DNA from 4 places in the Mesorhizobium sp. LjNodule214 genome. Region 3 is predicted to be linked to each of the others. Evidence: predicted binding sites of a transcription regulator. Region 3 holds the regulator's gene; each other region holds the start of a gene.

Region 1 (4,209 bases), on a different contig from region 3:
GCGCCTTCGCCACGGCGTTCGAGATCGCTCTTCAGCGCCTTTGCCAAAAGGCTCACCAGCCGCTCTATGTCGGCGGTCAGCATGACGGGTTCGGAGAGGTGGCGTTCGACCGACAGCGGCGCCACCGGCAGCCGCGGCAACACCGCCTCGTCGAGGCGGCCGAGCGCCTGGTCGAGGCGCAACAGCAAGGTGGCGCCGAAGCGGCGGGCAAGCGGCGCGCGCGGAGCCGCCATCACCGCGCCTGCCGTGCGCAGGCCGACGCTTTCTAGGCTGGCGCGGATTTCCGGCGCGATGCGCAGCGCGGCCAGCGGCAAGGGCGCGAGGAGCGCTTCCTCTTCGCCGCCGGCGACGATGCGGTCGCCGCAAAAGCGCGCCGCCGCCCAGGCTGCGCCCGGCGTCGCGGCCAGCCCGGCGCGGACGTCAAAACCCTGATGGAAGAAGCGCGACAGAATCTCGTCCAGCATTGCGCGTTCGCCGCCGAACAGATGGGTGCAGCCGGTGACGTCGAGAAACAGGCCGTCGGTGCCGTCGATCGCCACCAGCGGCGTGTAGCGGTCGCACCAGTCGGCGAGGCCTTCGAGCAGGCGGCGGTCGGCCTCCGGATCGGCCTCGACGATGTCGATCGACGGATGCATGGCGCGCGCATCGGCGATGCCCATGCCGCGCTTCAGGCGCAACGCCTCAGCCCGCTCGTCGAGGGCTGATATGCGCTGGGCGTTGCGGTCGCGATGGCTGATCACCAGCGGCAGGTGATCCGACGGCCGGGAACGCCAGGACCGCCCCAGACGCTGGCGCAGGATGCGTTCGGCGGCCAGATGCGGGAACCACAGCGACAGGATTCGTTGTCCGTTCTTGCCGTCTTTCCTCAAAAGTGTGTTCATCGGGGTTCCACTCCAGTGTGAATTGTCCGGGCAGAGCGGTGCGGCTCTTGCCGATGCTGACGGTGAAGGCGGGGCGGCCGATCGAGCCGGCGAGCGGCCCGGCGATGGTGTCGCGGCTGGCCGAGGGTGCGGCCGACACGATGAGACGCACGGGTGCGGCGGTGGGTTCTGCCTCGCCGGCCTGGCGCAAAAGCAGGACCGGCCGGCCGGCGTTTTGCGCCCGTGCGTGCAGCCGTCGCGTCGCAGTGAGGTCGAGCCGCTGCGGGCTGCCGCGGATTTCGAGGATGACGGCGGCGAGCGCCGTCATGCGGGCGGCCTCCTCGGCGATCCACAGCGCATCGACGAGTTTTGGCGCCTCGGAAAACAGAAGCTGCTCCGGTTCGATGCCGAACAGGCCATGCAGCCCCCTGGCATAGGGAAAGCCGGCCTCGCGAAAAATCTCCGATGTGCCGATCCAGAGAACCGGCAAATGCGGCTCTTGCCTGAGGATCAGGCTGGTGAGCGAGAGCGCAAAGCCGGCAACGGCCCCAGCGTCGCGGGTTTCCGCGCCATGGATCTCGCTCAGTGCCGCCTTCGGCAGGCCGCCGCTGAGCGCTGTATCGAGACGCTCGACACCGGTGCGCAAAAACGCATCCGGCGCGGCCACGGCGATGCCGCGCCGGAGAATCGTGATCTCGGGCGTGATCTTAGGCGCGATCCCGGGGCGGACATCGATGTCAGCGCGCGCGTCAGGCCGCGCGCCGGCCGCCAGGCGCTCGGGCAGCGTTCCCTCGATCTTCGCGATCTGGCGGCGCAGGGCAAAAACGGTCTCCCGCGCCACGGCGGTCATCGCCATGACGGTCAACTTTCAGCAGCATTGTTCCTGTTATGTTCCTATAGATTCCAGAGGGCGCCCCAAGAGTCAAGCAGACTCATGGGGAATTTATTCCTCTGTTGTTACGTGCTTAGCGTTGACCACCGAAGGCCAGCCGAGCCGCAAGCGCTGCAAATACAGTTCCCAGCAAAAGCTGGGGCGCCCGCTGAAACCGCGCGCGCCTCGACAGTGCCGCACCGATCCGGCTCGCGGTCAGGATGACCAGGCCATTGACCATCAGCCCGATCAAATTGAGGACGGTCGCCAGCACCAGGATCTGCGCCGCCACGGAACCGGCCTGCGGCTGCACGAACTGCGGGAAAAGCGCCAGCACGAACAGCGCCATCTTCGGGTTGAGCAGGTTGGTCAGCAATCCCTGCCGGAAGATGCGGGTTTGCGAATAGCGCGGCAGGCCGGCGACCGGCGCCAGCGCCGTGCCGTCGGCACGGAACGCTTTCCAGGCGAGATAGGCGAGATAGGCCGCGCCTGCATAACGGACGATATCGTAAGCGATGGGAGCGGCGAGGAACAGCTGCGACAAGCCGAAGGCGGCGGCCAGCGCATGGCAATAAGTGCCGGCGGCGATGCCGGCATAGGTCGCCAGGCCCGCCGCGCGCCCCTGGCTGGCGCTGCGGGATGCGATCAAAAGCATGTCCGGCCCCGGCGTCGCCGTCAAAGCGAGGCAAGCAATCGCGAAAAGTCCAAGGGTGGAAAGGTCCGGCATGAGAGCTCCTGATCCATGGCCGGAACTGACCCGTACGCGATTCCCCGACAGCATGAAACAGGAATTGCTGCGTCATTTGCCGATTTCGGCGTGAAAGCCTATATGCCGGGATCAAAGGACAAAGCATGGCCCGCATCTACAAGACCCGCACCTGGCACGACCAGCTTTCGCCGTCGATGGAGGAAATGGAGTTCCTGGCGCTGGAGGCCTACGCCCATCTGCCGGAGGAATTTCGCAAGCTGACCGGCGAGATCGTCATCCAGATCGCCGACTTCCCGACCGACGAGATCATGGACGATTTGTCGCTGGAAACGCCGTTCGACCTGCTCGGCCTGTTCGAGGGGCGCGGCATCGCCGAGCGCTGGAACCCGCAGACCGGCGAGGGCCCGAACCGCATCACGCTCTACCGCCGCGCCATCCTCGACTACTGGGCCGAGAACGAGGAGACGCTGGGCGACATCGTCACCCATGTGCTGATCCACGAGATCGGCCACCATTTCGGCCTGTCGGACGATGATATGGAGCGGATCGAAGAGGCGGCGGAATAGTACCCAGATGACGGAAGCAGAATTTGCGGACCTGGTCGATTGCAATTGGCCATATCACGACATTCCACAAAGCCGGGCACTGATCGCAACCGCTGTGGGTATTTCGCCGAATGCTGCTTTTGTTGCACTCAGTGAACTCTGCCATCTGCCCGCAAGTGCTGCCGCCGAACCCGCCACTCTCTTAGCTCTGGTCGATTTTTGGCTATCCGAATTCGACCACCCAGCAGCGCCTATGACAGCGGAATGCGCGATCTCCATAATTGAACGCAAGCAACTGTCGGTCCCCGTGATACTTGCGAAGATGGATTACGTCTCCGGCTATCCCGGCCTCCTTGCAGCGCTATCGATACTCTACTTCAGCTGCGACGACGTCGACGACCTCGCACATGCGCGGTTCAACGAAATCAGAGCCGCTTGGGAAAAGCTGGCGTAAAGGGTGTCCTACCAGTCGCTGAGCTTGGTGTCGGGCCCGTATTCCTGGCCCTCGACGTCCTTCACCACCGCCTGGCCGCAACGCATGGTCTTGGTCTTCTTGTCGTAGGCGTAGGTCGGCGAGCCGAACAGGTGCCAGCCCTTGTTCAGCGCCGCGGTCACCATGTGGCAGAAGCTGGAATCGTCCGGAGCGGACAGAAAGCGGTAGAGTTTCATTTTCAAGTCCTGTCGTAAGTACCCATAACCCACAAGGGCTTTATCATGCGCCGATGGCCGCCGCCTTCGCCAGCAGTTTTTCGGCCTGCGCCAGATGCAGCCGCTCGACCATTTTGCCATCCAGCGCGATCACGCCCTTGCCGGCATTTTCGGCAAGCGCGAAGGCGTCCTTCACCGCGCGTGCCGCGGCCACTGCCTCTGCGGACGGCGCAAAGGCGCGGTTCGCCCCTTCGATCTGGGCCGGGTGGATGAGCGACTTGCCGTCGAACCCCATGGCGGCGGCTTCCGCGCATTCGCGCGCCAGGGCATCCAAATCGCGAAAATCGTTGGAGACGCCGTCGAGAATATCGAGCCCGCCGGCGCGCGCGGCCAGCACCATCTGCATCAGCCAGGGCATGAGATAGCGTCGGTCCGGCGTGGCCAGGATACGGGTCTCCTTGATCAGATCATTCGTTCCGGCAACGAAACAAGCGAGCCGCGAGGCCGGGTCGCGACCCAGTTCGGCAATGGCGCCGATGTTGAGCAGGGCCTTGGGCGTCTCGATCATCGCCCAGA
Region 2 (4,209 bases), 110 kb from region 3:
CATAGTCGGCATGCAGGATTGCATCCTCGTCATGCTCGACGACGATGACCGTGTTGCCGATGTCGCGCAGATGCTTCAGCGTATCGAGCAGGCGGGCATTGTCGCGCTGGTGCAGGCCGATCGACGGTTCGTCCAGCACATAGAGCACGCCGGTGAGGCCGGAGCCGATCTGCGACGCCAGGCGGATGCGCTGGCTCTCGCCGCCCGACAGCGTGCCGGAATTGCGCGACAGCGTCAGATAGTCGAGCCCGACATCGTTGAGGAAGCGCAGCCGCTCGCGGATCTCCTTCAGCACCCGCACGGCGATCTCGTTCTGCTTGTCGTTGAGCTGCGCCGGCAGGTCGGTGAACCACTGGTCTGCCTTGCGGATCGACTGCTCGGTCACCTCGCCGATGTGTTTTCCCGCGATCTTCACCGCCAGCGCCTCCGGCTTCAGCCGGTAGCCTTTGCAGACGGGGCAGGGCGTCGCCGACATGAAGCGCTCGATCTCCTCGCGCATCCAGGCGGATTCGGTTTCCTTCCAGCGCCGCTCGAGATTGGGGATGACGCCTTCGAAAGTCTTGGTCGTCTTGTAGGAGCGCAGGCCGTCATCATACTGGAAGGTGATCTCGCGCTCGCCCGTGCCGTGCAGGATGGCTTCCTGGGCTTCCGCGGCCAGGTCCTTGAACTTGTCGCCGAGCTTGAAGCCATAGGCCTTGCCCAGCGCTTCCAGCGTCTGCGCGTAATAGGGCGAGGTCGATTTCGCCCACGGGCTGACCGCGCCGTCGCGCAGCGAGACGTTCTCGTCCGGCACGACCAGATTGCCGTCGATGGCGCGCTGGCTGCCGAGACCGTCGCAGGTCGGACAGGCGCCGAACGGATTGTTGAACGAGAACAGCCTGGGCTCGATCTCCGGAATGGTGAAGCCGGACACCGGGCAGGCGAATTTTTCCGAGAACAGGATGCGCTCATGCGTCTCGTTCTTCGACTTGTTGACCGAATCCTCGCCGGTCTGGCTGGCGTCGAGCGGCCTGTCGGCGAATTCGGCCACGGCCAGGCCTTCGGCAAGTTTCAGCGCCGTTTCGATGGAATCGGCAAGCCGGGTGGCGAGGTCGCCGCGCACCACGATGCGGTCGACGACGACGTCGAGGTCATGCTTGTACTTCTTGTCCAGAGCCGGCACGTCGGCGATCTCGTAGAAGACTCCGTCGACCTTGACGCGCTGAAAACCCTTCTTCTGCAGTTCCAGCAGTTCCTTGCGGTACTCGCCTTTCCTGCCGCGCACGATCGGCGCCAGGATAAACAGCCGCGTGCCTTCCTCGACGGCCAGCACGCGGTCGACCATCTGCGACACCGTCTGGCTCTCGATCGGCAGGCCGGTGGCCGGCGAATAGGGAATGCCGACACGCGCGAACAGAAGCCGCATGTAGTCGTAGATCTCGGTGACGGTGCCGACCGTCGAGCGCGGGTTCTTTGAGGTGGTCTTCTGCTCGATGGAGATGGCAGGCGACAGACCGTCGATCTGGTCGACGTCGGGCTTCTGCATCATTTCGAGGAATTGCCGCGCGTAGGCCGACAGGCTCTCGACATAACGGCGCTGGCCCTCGGCATAGATGGTGTCGAAGGCAAGCGACGACTTGCCGGACCCAGACAGGCCGGTCATGACGATCAGGCTGTCACGCGGCAGGTCGAGATCGACATTCTTCAGGTTGTGTTCGCGCGCCCCGCGAATTGAAAGGTATTTATGGTCGGCCATTGCCGGTCGCCGCCTCAGGTCTGGAATTCGTGGGATCGGCGGGTTTTCCCGGCCATCCCCTATGTAGGTATTTTTGCCGCCACGTCGAGAGACGCCACAAATCTCGACAGAAGCGTTTAACCGTCTTTCGCGCGAGGGGGCAAGCGGAAAGAACAAAGGCCGAACACGCTCCTGACAAAGTGCTGTGAAGAACCGGAAAGGCGGGCACTCCGTTGAGCAGGTTCCGGCATACTGCCTTACCTGGACGTAACCTCCCGGCGATCACATTTTCCGTAACCGGCTATTCAAAGGTTGACGCTGCCGACTCAGGGGCGCAGTGTCCAGCGGTCAACGGAGCCGGCCGTCTTTCGATGGCCTCGCCGCCTCAGGCGGCTTGCGAGACGCCGCAGGCTTTTGCGATTTGCGCTTCGGACGACATTGTCGCAACGGACAGAGGAGTGGAGCATGACGCCACCGGACAGTCCCTTGAGGCTCCAGATATGGCTGGAGCCGCGGCAGGCATAAGTGCCAGGGTGGGCGTGAGCGCCCGACCCGACAAACCGTGACCTGCCTCCCCTGACAATCAGAGACCACTGGTCGGATCGTCGGCTGAATGCCGCGAAGCATCCGAAATCAAAGTCGGTATAACACTACCGACACATTGGATTTAAGATCCATAAAAGGCCCCGTCCGTTTGCGGAAGCAGCGGCGGGGCCGTTCGTTTGAGGAGATGACCCGAAAGCTACCGGCCGGATGGCTTGATCGCGCCGGCGCCGATATCGACGGTGATGCTGCCGGAAATCCTGACATCGGTGTCGCCGATCTTGAACTGACCGCTGCCGCCGGCAGGGAGCGCGTCGTCGGGTTCGGGCTGAGGAGCCGGCTTGGCGATGCGATAGTCGCTGGTTACACCGGGCAGCGCGCCTTTCTGGGTCGAACTGTCCTCGGCAAAGGCGGCTCCAGCCAGCATGCTGGCGCTCGCGAGGGCGGCAGTGACGGTGCAGAAAAGTCTGGACAAGCGGATGTCGGTCATTGCCGAACTATAGGGTCGCGGCGCAGGCGAGGCCAGACCGCCGCGATCAAATTGCTGCGCGCCCCAGGCTCCTCAAGCAGCCCTCTTGCGGGTGTCGAAAACATGGTCGACGAGACCCCAGGCCTTCGCCTCTTCGGCGGTCATGAAATAGTCGCGGTCGAGCGTGCGTTCGACCTCTTCGTAAGTACGCCCGCAATGATGCGCGTAGAGCTCGGTCATGCGCCGCTTGGTGCGCAATATGCCCTCGGCATGGCGCTGGATGTCGGAAGCCTGGCCCTGGAAGCCGCCCAGCGGCTGGTGCAGCACGATGCTGGTGTTGGGCAGCGCGATGCGCCGCCCTGGTGTGCCGGCCATCAGCAGGAAAGAAGCCATCGAGGCGGCAAAGCCCATGCAGACGGTCGATACCGGGCAGGAGATGTATTGCATCGTGTCGTAGATGGCGAAGCCGCTGGTCACCACGCCGCCCGGCGAGTTGATGTAGAGCGAGATCTCCTTTTCGGGATTATCCGATTCCAGCGACAGAAGCTGGGCGCAGACCAGTGCCGATACGCCGTCGTTGATCTCTCCATTGATGAAGACGATGCGCTCGCGCAGCAGCCGCGAAAATATGTCGAAGGCGCGTTCGCCACGGCTCGATTGCTCGATCACCATCGGCACCAGATTGGCAAGGCCGCTCATCTTCTTTCTCCGATCTCGTTGGTCAGGCCGCGCGCAGCAGCATGTACGGCGCATTCGCGGCGACAGGCAGTTTGGATTGGGGTGCATCGAGCGACAGCCGGCAGCCGGCGCCTGCCATGGCGACCACGGGCGTTGCCGCCCGGGCGAACCCGTCATGGACAATGCGCAGATGCGTGCCGCCCGAAGCCGTACGGTCGAGGGTAAACGTGACGATGCTGTCGAGCGCTTGGCTGGCATCATCCAGGCCGCGAGCAGCTTCGGCTCGGTCAGCGCGCGCCACACTTTCTCCGGCGGCTCCGGCAATTCGAATTCGAATTCGAGCGAGTCCGCAGCACTTTTAGCATGTTCTTTCAGTGTCATTGGTCCATGTCCTTCAAGACAACCTTCAGCCTTTCGATGCGCTCCGGCCAGAACGCACGGTAGCGCTCGATCCAGCCGAGCAGCGGGTCGAGCCCTTGCGGATCGGCACGGTAGTAGGCGTTGCGGCCGGCCCGCCGCTCGGTGACCAGGCCGGCGCCGCGCAGCACCGCCAGATGCTGGGAGACCGCCGGCTGCGACACCGTCATGCCGGTGCGCAACTCCGACACCGTCATCTCGCTGGCGGCAAGCCGCTCGTAGACGGCGCGGCGCGTCGGGTCGGCAAGGGCGCGAAAAATCTCTGCTTCGATCATGCTCAAAGCATAAGTGGATACTTATCGATTTGGCAAGTGCTGTTTTATGGCGTCGCCGGAAGCCAGCGTCTCACCGGCTCGGCAGATCCGTCAAAAATTGCCTCGAAGATCGG
Region 3 (4,209 bases):
GCCGGAACCCAGATGCTCGGCTCGGAGATCCAGACGCGGCTGACCGGGCGGCTCGCCAGCCTGGAAGAAATGGAAAACGGCCGCGTCAGGCTGACCATCGACGTCATCTCGACCGCCCATCCGAAGCTGCGCTATGCGCCGGAGCGGGTCAGGCTTTCGGCGCGGAAAGTTCCTCCTGATATGACCGCCGGTTCCCTGATCACCGGCTATGCCCGGCTACTGCCGCCGACCGGACCGGTGCGGCCGGATAGCTACGACTTCTCCTTCGACAGCTATTTTTCCGGCATCGGCGCCAGCGGCTTTTTCCTCGGCAATCCGAAGACTGTTGTCCCAAAGACTGGCGCCGGCGAAGACGCACCATCCAGGACGCGCTTGGCGTCCGCAATCGAGAATGCCCGGGAGAGCATCGCGGACCACATTCGCGGCCAGATTGGCGGCCCGGAGGGCGAGATTGCTGCGGCATTGATCGTCGGCGTGCGCGCCGGCATTCCCGATGAGATCAACGAGGCGATGCGGCGCACCGGCATCTACCACATCATCTCGATCTCCGGCCTGCACATGGCGCTGGTCGCCGGAACCATTATGGGGCTGCTGCGCGGCGCCTTCGCCCTGTTTCCCGATTTCGCATCGCGCCGGCCGGTGAAGAAATATGCGGCCGCCGCGGCGCTCTTTTCCATCGCCGCCTACCTCGTCTTTTCCGGCATCGTCGTCGCGGCCGAACGCAGCTTCATCATGCTGGCGGTGATGCTGGTCGCCGTGCTGTTCGACCGCGCGGCGCTCACCATGCGCAATCTGGCGATCTCGGCGATTGCCGTGATCCTGGTGTCGCCGCACGAAGTGGTCGGCCCGAGCTTCCAGATGTCGTTTGCGGCGACCGCGGCCCTTGTCGGTGCCTATGCCGGCTGGTCGGACTACCGTGCCGGCAGAGCGACGTCGCCGCCGCCACGGCGATCGCCGCTCGCCTTCGTCACGCGAAAATTCCTGCTCGGCATGGGCGGCCTCGCCATGACCTCCATCATCGCCGGCAGTGCGACGGCACTCTTCGCCATCTGGCATTTTCAACGCGTGTCGCCGCTCAGCCTGCTCGCCAACCTGGCCGTCATGCCGATCGTCTCGCTGATCGTCATGCCGTTCGCCGTGCTCAGCGCGCTGGTGATGCCGTTCGGCGCCGATGGACCATTCCTCTACGTGATGGGCAAGGGGCTGACGGCGATGATCGCAATATCCGGATGGATTTCCGAGCGCTCGCCGATCGATGCTGTCGGGCTGATCTCCATTCAGTCGGTACTGCTGGTGACGATCGCGCTGGTCATCGCCACCATGGCGACGACATGGCTCAGGCTGGCAGCCGTTCCGTTCGCATTCGCTGGCCTGCTGACTGTCTCCGACACCCGCATGCCGGATGTCCTCATCTCGGAGGATGGGCATCTTGTGGCAATGCCGATCGGGGGCGGCGAACTCGCCATCAACCGCGTGCGATCGAACGAGTTCACCACCGACAACTGGAAACGGGCTGTGAAGTCCGAAACCATTGTCGAACCCGAGACCTTCGAGAAGGGTGACGCGCGGTTCGACATGGATCCGGCCGACCTGCCGCCGGGCTCGCCCTTCTACTGCAGCACCGGTCTGTGCCTCGCACGGCATCCGTCTGGCGCGATCATCGCGTATGCAGAAGACCGCAAGGACGCGTGGCGAGCGTGTGCTTTCGCGACCCTGATCATCGTCAACGACGCCACCGCCTACGACCCTTGCCGCAATCCGCTTGTCCTTGTCGTCAAGAAACGGCAACTTGCCCGCTTGGGCAGCGCCGCTGTCTTCTTCAATCAGCAATCGGCAATCGCGCCGGCAGAGATAAACTTCGCGGTCGAGCAGCCGTACCGGGCCTGGCACGAGCAGCGAAGATTCTCACGCGAGGCGAGGGGCCTGCCGCCTTACAAGAGACCCGAAAGGCAGGCCAGCAAACCGCCGCCCAAACAACCGCCGCCGCCTCAGTAGCGGCGGATCAGACCGACCAGCTTGCCCTGCACCTTGACCCGGTCGGGCCCGAAGATGCGGGTTTCATAGGCCGGATTGGCGGCTTCCAGCGCGATCGAGGCGCCCTTGCGGCGGAAGCGCTTCAGCGTCGCTTCCTCCTCGTCGACCAGCGCCACTATGATCTCTCCCGGGCTCGCCGTGTCGGCGTTGCGGATGATGACCGTATCGCCGTCGAAGATCCCGGCCTCGATCATCGAATCGCCCTTGACCTCCAGCGCGTAATGCTCGCCGCCCATGATCATGTCCGGCGGCACCGAGATCGAATGCGTCTGATGCTGGATGGCGTCGATCGGCACACCGGCCGCGATCCGCCCCATCACCGGGATGGACACTGCCGCAACCGCATCGTCGTCATTGCCCGCCTGGGGCGTGCGCGACGATGCCATCGGCTTGATCTGCCGTCCGAGGCCGCCCTGCCCAAGACTGCCCTGAATGACGCTCGGCGAGAACTTCTTCGCCGCATTGAGGCCGGGAGCAATCGAGTCCGGCAGGCGCAGCACTTCGAGCGCGCGCGCCCGATTGGGCAGCCGGCGAATGAAACCGCGCTCCTCCAGCGCCGTGATCAGCCGGTGGATGCCCGACTTCGAGGCAAGATCGAGCGCCTCTTTCATCTCGTCGAAGGAGGGTGGAATGCCGCTTTCCTTCAGCCGCTCATGGATGAACATCAGCAGTTCATGTTGTTTGCGTGTCAGCATCGCGGCCCCCAACGGAATCAGAAAAACAAACCCAGAACAAACACTATCTGTTCCAGTTGTGTTCCGCAACTGTTTAAAGTTTAATGAATGGGTTAAGGCTCCCGAAACGATGTCGCGTGCGACAGCGAATATCCCAGCCCCTTAGATGCCGGCTTCATCGCATTGATTTTGTTATCGTTTACGGCCAACCACCGGCCTGGGAGCTGCTTGGAAGTCGGCAATCATTCGCCGCAAACAATGTAGGTAGGGCCGTGTTTGACGATCCAGCCCGCTCGATGCACCGTGAACGAAACGAACTCAAAATGCCAACTATGAGCAGGGGTCGAGGGTGTCGTTGGGCCGATAAGTCATCAATGCAGGTTCTTGCAGCGCGATGGCCTGTGATGAGAGAAAGTACCGATCGTCGGCTTGTCTCATCATTGCGTGCCGGTGTCGTGCGTATCTGGGGGGAGCAGACATATCATGACAGGAATTCCTGATCTTGCGGCCGTCGAAGCGATGGACGCCGCGGATCCACTGCGCCCCTTGCGCGACCGCTTCATCCTGCCCGAAGGGGTAATCTATCTCGACGGCAATTCGCTGGGTGCAGCCTCGCATGCCGCCTTCGACGAGCTACGCAAGGCGGCGACCGAAGAATGGGCGCACGACCTCATCCGCGCCTGGAACACTGCCGGCTGGTTCAACATGCCGGTCGAACTCGGCGATCAGCTCGGGCGCCTGATCGGCGCCGCTCCCGGCCAGACGGTGGTCTGCGACACAACATCGATCAACATCTACAAGCTGCTGCACGCGGCAATGGCCATGCGGCCGGATCGGCCCGTCATCGTCGCCGAGGGCGACAGCTTTCCGACCGACCTCTACATGGCTGAAGGTGTCGCCTCGACTCGAAAGAACACTGTGCTGCGCCTTGCAGGCGTCGACGCACCGACGATCGAAGAGCTGATCGACGACCGGGTCGCGGTGGTGCTGGTCAACCACGTCAACTACAAGTCAGGCGAACTGCGTGACATGACGGCGCTGACGCGCATCGCCCATGACGCCGGGGCGCTGATCGTCTGGGATCTCTGCCACACAGCAGGCGCCATGCCGGTCGAACTGGACACGGCGAATGCCGATTTCGCTGTCGGCTGCACCTACAAATATTTGAATGGCGGCCCGGGCTCTCCCGCCTTCATCTATGCCGCGGAGCGCCATCATGCCGATGTGCAGCAGCCGCTCAGCGGATGGTGGAGCCATGCGCGGCCCTTCGCCTTCGAGCAGGCCTACGCAGCCGGCACCGGCATCCGCCGGTTTCTGTGCGGCACGCAGCCGGTCCTGTCGATGCGCACGCTGAAGGGCGCGCTCGACATCTGGAACGATGTCGACATGGCGGCCGTGAGACAGAAAAGCATCGCCCTGGCCGACCTGTTCATCGAACTCGTCGAGGCAAAATGCGGCGCCTATGGTCTCACGCTCGAAAGCACCCGCGACAGCGCCAGGC
Region 4 (4,209 bases), on a different contig from region 3:
CATCTCCTCGCAGCACATCGCCAACTGGCTGCGCCACGATGTCTGCTCGAAGATCCAGGTCATGGATGCCCTGCAACGCATGGCGGCCATCGTCGACCGGCAGAATGTCGGCGATCCGCTCTACCAGCCGATGGCGCCCGACTTCGATAACTCCGTCGCCTTCCAGGCCGCCTGCGATCTGGTCTTCAAGGGCAGCGTCCAGCCCAACGGCTACACCGAGCCGGTGCTGCACAAGCGGCGACTGGAACTGAAGGCGCGCGGGCAGGCCTGAACCGAAGGCCAAGCGTCAGCGCCCCTCCCCTCAAGGGACTACGCCGCTTGCGCCATCCGCTCCGACATCATCCGGTAGGAAATCGCCTCGGCCAGATGGATGCGGCCGACCGTCTCGCTGGCGTCGAGGTCGGCCAGTGTCCGCGCCACTTTCAAGACGCGATGATAGGCACGCGCGGAAAAGCCGAGCTTTTCGCTGGCGTCCTTGAGCAGTGTCAGGCCGGCGGTATCCGGCACGGCTATCTCCTCGATGATCGAGGGCGAGCAATGCGCATTGGTGATGGCGCTGGTGACGCCCAGCCGCTCGAAACGCTCGCGCTGGATGGTGCGGGCGCGCGCCACGCGCAGCGCCACGGCCGCACTCTTCTCCGCCTTGTCGGGCCGGACCAGATCGCCGGCCGAAACCGCCGGCACCTCGATGCGGAGATCGATACGGTCGAGCAGCGGGCCTGATATCCGCGCCTGGTAGTCGGTGCGGCAGCGCTCGCCGCGCAGGCAGCGATAGCCCGGCTCGCCGGCCATGCCGCAGCGGCACGGATTCATCGCCGCCACCAGCTGGATGCGCGCCGGATAGGTGACGCGATGGTTGGCGCGCGCGATCATGCAGTCGCCGGTCTCGAGCGGCTGGCGCAGCGCGTCGAGCGTCTGCGGCGTGAATTCGGGAAACTCGTCGAGGAACAGCACGCCGTGATGGGCAAGCGACACTTCGCCGGGCCGCGCCCTCAGGCCGCCGCCGACCATCGCCGCCATCGAGGCAGAATGGTGCGGGGCACGGAACGGCCGCCGGTCGGTCAGCTTGCCTTCGCCGAGTTCGCCCGCGACCGACGCGATCATCGAGACTTCGAGCAATTCCTTTGGCGCCAGCGGCGGCAGGATCGACGGCAGCCTTTGCGCCAGCATCGATTTCCCCGAGCCCGGCGGGCCGACCATCAAGAGATTATGTCCGCCGGCCGCCGCCACCTCCAGCGCCCGCTTGGCGCTCTCCTGGCCCTTGATGTCGGCGAGGTCGGGCAGGTCACGCGCCGAGGCGTGGATGCCGGCTTCGGGCCGCGACAGCACTTGCGTGCCGCGAAAATGATTGGCGATGGCAATCAGGCTGCGTGGTGCCAATATGTCGAAATCCTTGCCGGCCCAGGCCGCTTCCGGCCCGCAGGCGAACGGGCAGATCAGGCCCTTGCCTTCGGCATTGGCGCCGATCGCCGCCGGCAGCGCGCCGGCCACCGCGGCAATGGTGCCGTCGAGCGACAGTTCGCCGAGCACGACATAGCCGGCCAGCATGTCGCCCGGAATGGCGCCAAGTGCCGCCATCAGGCCGAGCGCGATCGGCAGATCGTAGTGGCTGCCTTCCTTCGGCAGGTCGGCCGGCGCCAGATTGACGGTCACCTTCTTCGACGGCATCGACAGGCCCGACGCATGCAATGCCGCCTGCACCCGCTCGCGGCTTTCGGCCACCGCCTTGTCGGCGAGGCCGACGATATGCATGTTGACCTTGCCCGGCGCGATCATCACCTGGACGTCGACCGGCACGGCCTCGATGCCCTGGAAAGCAACCGTGCGAACCCGCGCCACCATATTTTTCAACACCCCCGGACCTGACTCGCTCAAAGCCGATGCAATCAGGCCGTGAGCGACGTCGAGCAAGACAAGCACAGATTTCCGAGTTAATCAAGAACATTACGGGAACATAGGGTCTGTCGCCTTCCGGCGAAATGTCAACGCAGTGCGCAGAACTCCATCGGACTGCCTCCGCCCGGAGCAGAATTAACCAACATGGAAAAGGCGAAGGGGTTTGTCACCGATCAGACTCGCATACGATGTTATGGTTGGAAACGGAGGACATCCGCAGCGCGTCCAGGCGCAAACGTGAGGAACACAGGATGCCGACCTTAAGCAACGGCAGTGAGCTCACAGTATGGGAAGAACCCGAATTTCCCAATCCGAGCCCTGACGCGGTGCTTTTCAGCATTGCGGAAACCGACGGCGACGTGATCGGACCGATAGGGGCAAAGGCGGATTTCCCATTCGGTGGGATCGACCTGGCTTCGGTAGATGTCTTCGACGGCTTTTTCACCATCACCAGTCTCACCCACGAGGGCAGGACCGAGACCTGGACGACGGTGGAAACGCAGGTTTTCGACAATGAAGGCAATTTCATCCGCACCCTGTCCGACCAGGCGGCCTACCTGTCGGCCCGGATCGTCTCGGTCAACGCCGACGGCCCCGACACCGTCACGGTGACATGGATCGGGGCGAACGAATATTTCGGCGGCGAAAACACCCAGTACGGCCAGCATCAGATCACCCTGGAAGGCGGCGCGCTTCAGCCCGACACCTTCGTCAATCATGCGCCCACGGTGGCCAATCTGAATTTGTCGGTTTCGCAGGGGCAATTTCTCGACGACATCAAGTTCAGCGCGGCGGATGCCGACTACGATCTCCTGAGCTTTGTCATCCTGGACGGGCCCGACCACGGCGTCCTTGAGCCGAGAACAAATTTCGACGGCAATTACTATCCGTTTCACCAAGGTCACGTCGGCACCAGCCTGCACTATCATGCGGGCTTTCTGAGCGACAATCTGTTCGACTACATGCCCGAGGCCGGCTTCGTCGGCACCGACAGCTTTACGGTTTACGCCACCGACGGCCAGGGCAACAGCAATGTGGCGACGATTGCGATCACGGTCACACCCCCGGCCGAATCCATCGCACTGAGCGACGCCGCAAGCACCGTGAGCTATGGAAGCTACGATCATGCCGTTGTCGTCGCGGCACTGGGCGGCGGCGACCGCGTCAGCGGCACTCCGTTCAACGATACGCTCGACGGCGGCGCCGGCCACGACCAGCTGTTCGGCGGCGAGGGCGCCGACACGATCATCGGAGGCGCTGGCACCGATTGGCTGGACGGGGGCGCCGGCAATGATGAGATGAGCGGCGGTGCCGGCACAGACGCCATCCGCGGTGATACGGGCGACGATTTCCTCGACGGCGGCGCCGGCTCCGACGACCTGCGGGGCGGCTCTGGTGACGACACCCTCAATGGCGGCGCTGGCCGCGACCGGCTGGCCGGCGACGCTGGCAGGGATGTCTTCGTGTTCGACGCGCTTGGGCCGGCGAACTACGACAGTATCGACGACTTCAATGCGCTGGATGATATGTTCCGGCTGGACAGTTCCGTATTCGTCGGGCTGTCGACCGGCCCGCTTTTCGGTGCGGTCTTCGCGCTCGGCGACAAAGCCGCCGATGACAGCGACCACATCCTTTACGACGACACGACAGGCGCTCTGCTGTTCGATGTGGACGAGGCGGGCGGAGCGGCGGCCGTCCAGTTCGCCACCGTGCGCCCAGGCACCTGGCTCACCGCCGACGACTTCTTCGTGGTCTAGTCTAGAGCAATTCCAGGAAAAGTGCGTAGCGGTTTCCGTCCGGAATTGCGTAAAAACAAATGCTTAGAGCGGGTCGGCGGTTCTATCAAAAACTGAACCGCTCTAGGGCAATTCCAGGAAAACCGTTTCACACTTTTCCTGGAATTGCTCTAGAGGATCGGTGGGGCGCAGTTGCGTGGACTACCGCCTCTTGTTCTCAACTGCATCCCAGAACAGGCCGGCAATATCGGCGCCACCAAAGCGCTGCACTTCGCGCACGCCGGTCGGCGAGGTCACGTTGATCTCGGTCATGTAGTCGCCGATGACGTCGATGCCGACGAGGATAAAACCGCGTTCTTTCAGCGACGGGCCGATGCGGGCGCAGATCTCGCGTTCGCGCTCCGTCAGCTCGGTCTTTTCGGCGCGGCCGCCGACATGCATGTTGGAACGCGAATCGTGCTCGGCCGGCACCCGGTTGATGGCACCCACCGGTTCGCCGTCGATCAGGATGATGCGCTTGTCGCCCTTGCGCACGTCCTTCAGATAGCGCTGCACGATATAGGGCTCGCGGAACATC

The links. The regulator LexA, encoded in region 3, represses DNA repair genes until DNA is damaged. The targets are predictions, from matches to a motif close to TGTTCNNNNTGTGTTCNG.
Region 1: the regulator LexA is predicted to act here: its motif matches at 1,739-1,756, upstream of ACSQ3Z_RS03165 (ImuA family protein).
Region 2: the regulator LexA is predicted to act here: its motif matches at 1,884-1,901, upstream of uvrA (excinuclease ABC subunit UvrA).
Region 4: the regulator LexA is predicted to act here: its motif matches at 1,938-1,955, upstream of ACSQ3Z_RS04030 (YifB family Mg chelatase-like AAA ATPase).

Annotation. Positions count from the first base shown of each region.
Region 1 covers NZ_CAXUPE020000001.1:637,603-641,811, reverse strand. The annotation lists gene ACSQ3Z_RS03170 (DUF6504 family protein) at 1-740, opposite strand, end outside; gene ACSQ3Z_RS03165 (ImuA family protein) at 682-1,716, opposite strand; gene ACSQ3Z_RS03160 (LysE family translocator) at 1,826-2,458, opposite strand; gene ACSQ3Z_RS03155 (metallopeptidase family protein) at 2,584-3,006, shown strand; gene ACSQ3Z_RS03150 (hypothetical protein) at 3,014-3,439, shown strand; gene ACSQ3Z_RS03145 (DUF1737 domain-containing protein) at 3,448-3,654, opposite strand; gene ACSQ3Z_RS03140 (HpcH/HpaI aldolase/citrate lyase family protein) at 3,698-4,209, opposite strand, start outside.
Region 2 covers NZ_CAXUPE020000003.1:923,317-927,525, forward strand. The annotation lists gene uvrA (excinuclease ABC subunit UvrA) at 1-1,735, opposite strand, end outside; gene ACSQ3Z_RS29825 (hypothetical protein) at 2,457-2,747, opposite strand; gene ACSQ3Z_RS29830 (ATP-dependent Clp protease proteolytic subunit) at 2,820-3,425, opposite strand; gene ACSQ3Z_RS29835 (hypothetical protein) at 3,448-3,705, opposite strand; gene ACSQ3Z_RS29840 (ArsR/SmtB family transcription factor) at 3,782-4,096, opposite strand; gene ACSQ3Z_RS29845 (cupin domain-containing protein) at 4,141-4,209, opposite strand, start outside.
Region 3 covers NZ_CAXUPE020000003.1:1,031,210-1,035,418, forward strand. The annotation lists gene ACSQ3Z_RS30405 (ComEC/Rec2 family competence protein) at 1-1,995, shown strand, start outside; gene lexA (transcriptional repressor LexA) at 1,989-2,729, opposite strand; gene kynU (kynureninase) at 3,192-4,209, shown strand, end outside.
Region 4 covers NZ_CAXUPE020000001.1:829,970-834,178, forward strand. The annotation lists gene ACSQ3Z_RS04025 (malate synthase G) at 1-271, shown strand, start outside; gene ACSQ3Z_RS04030 (YifB family Mg chelatase-like AAA ATPase) at 310-1,842, opposite strand; gene ACSQ3Z_RS04035 (calcium-binding protein) at 2,148-3,653, shown strand; gene gshB (glutathione synthase) at 3,834-4,209, opposite strand, start outside.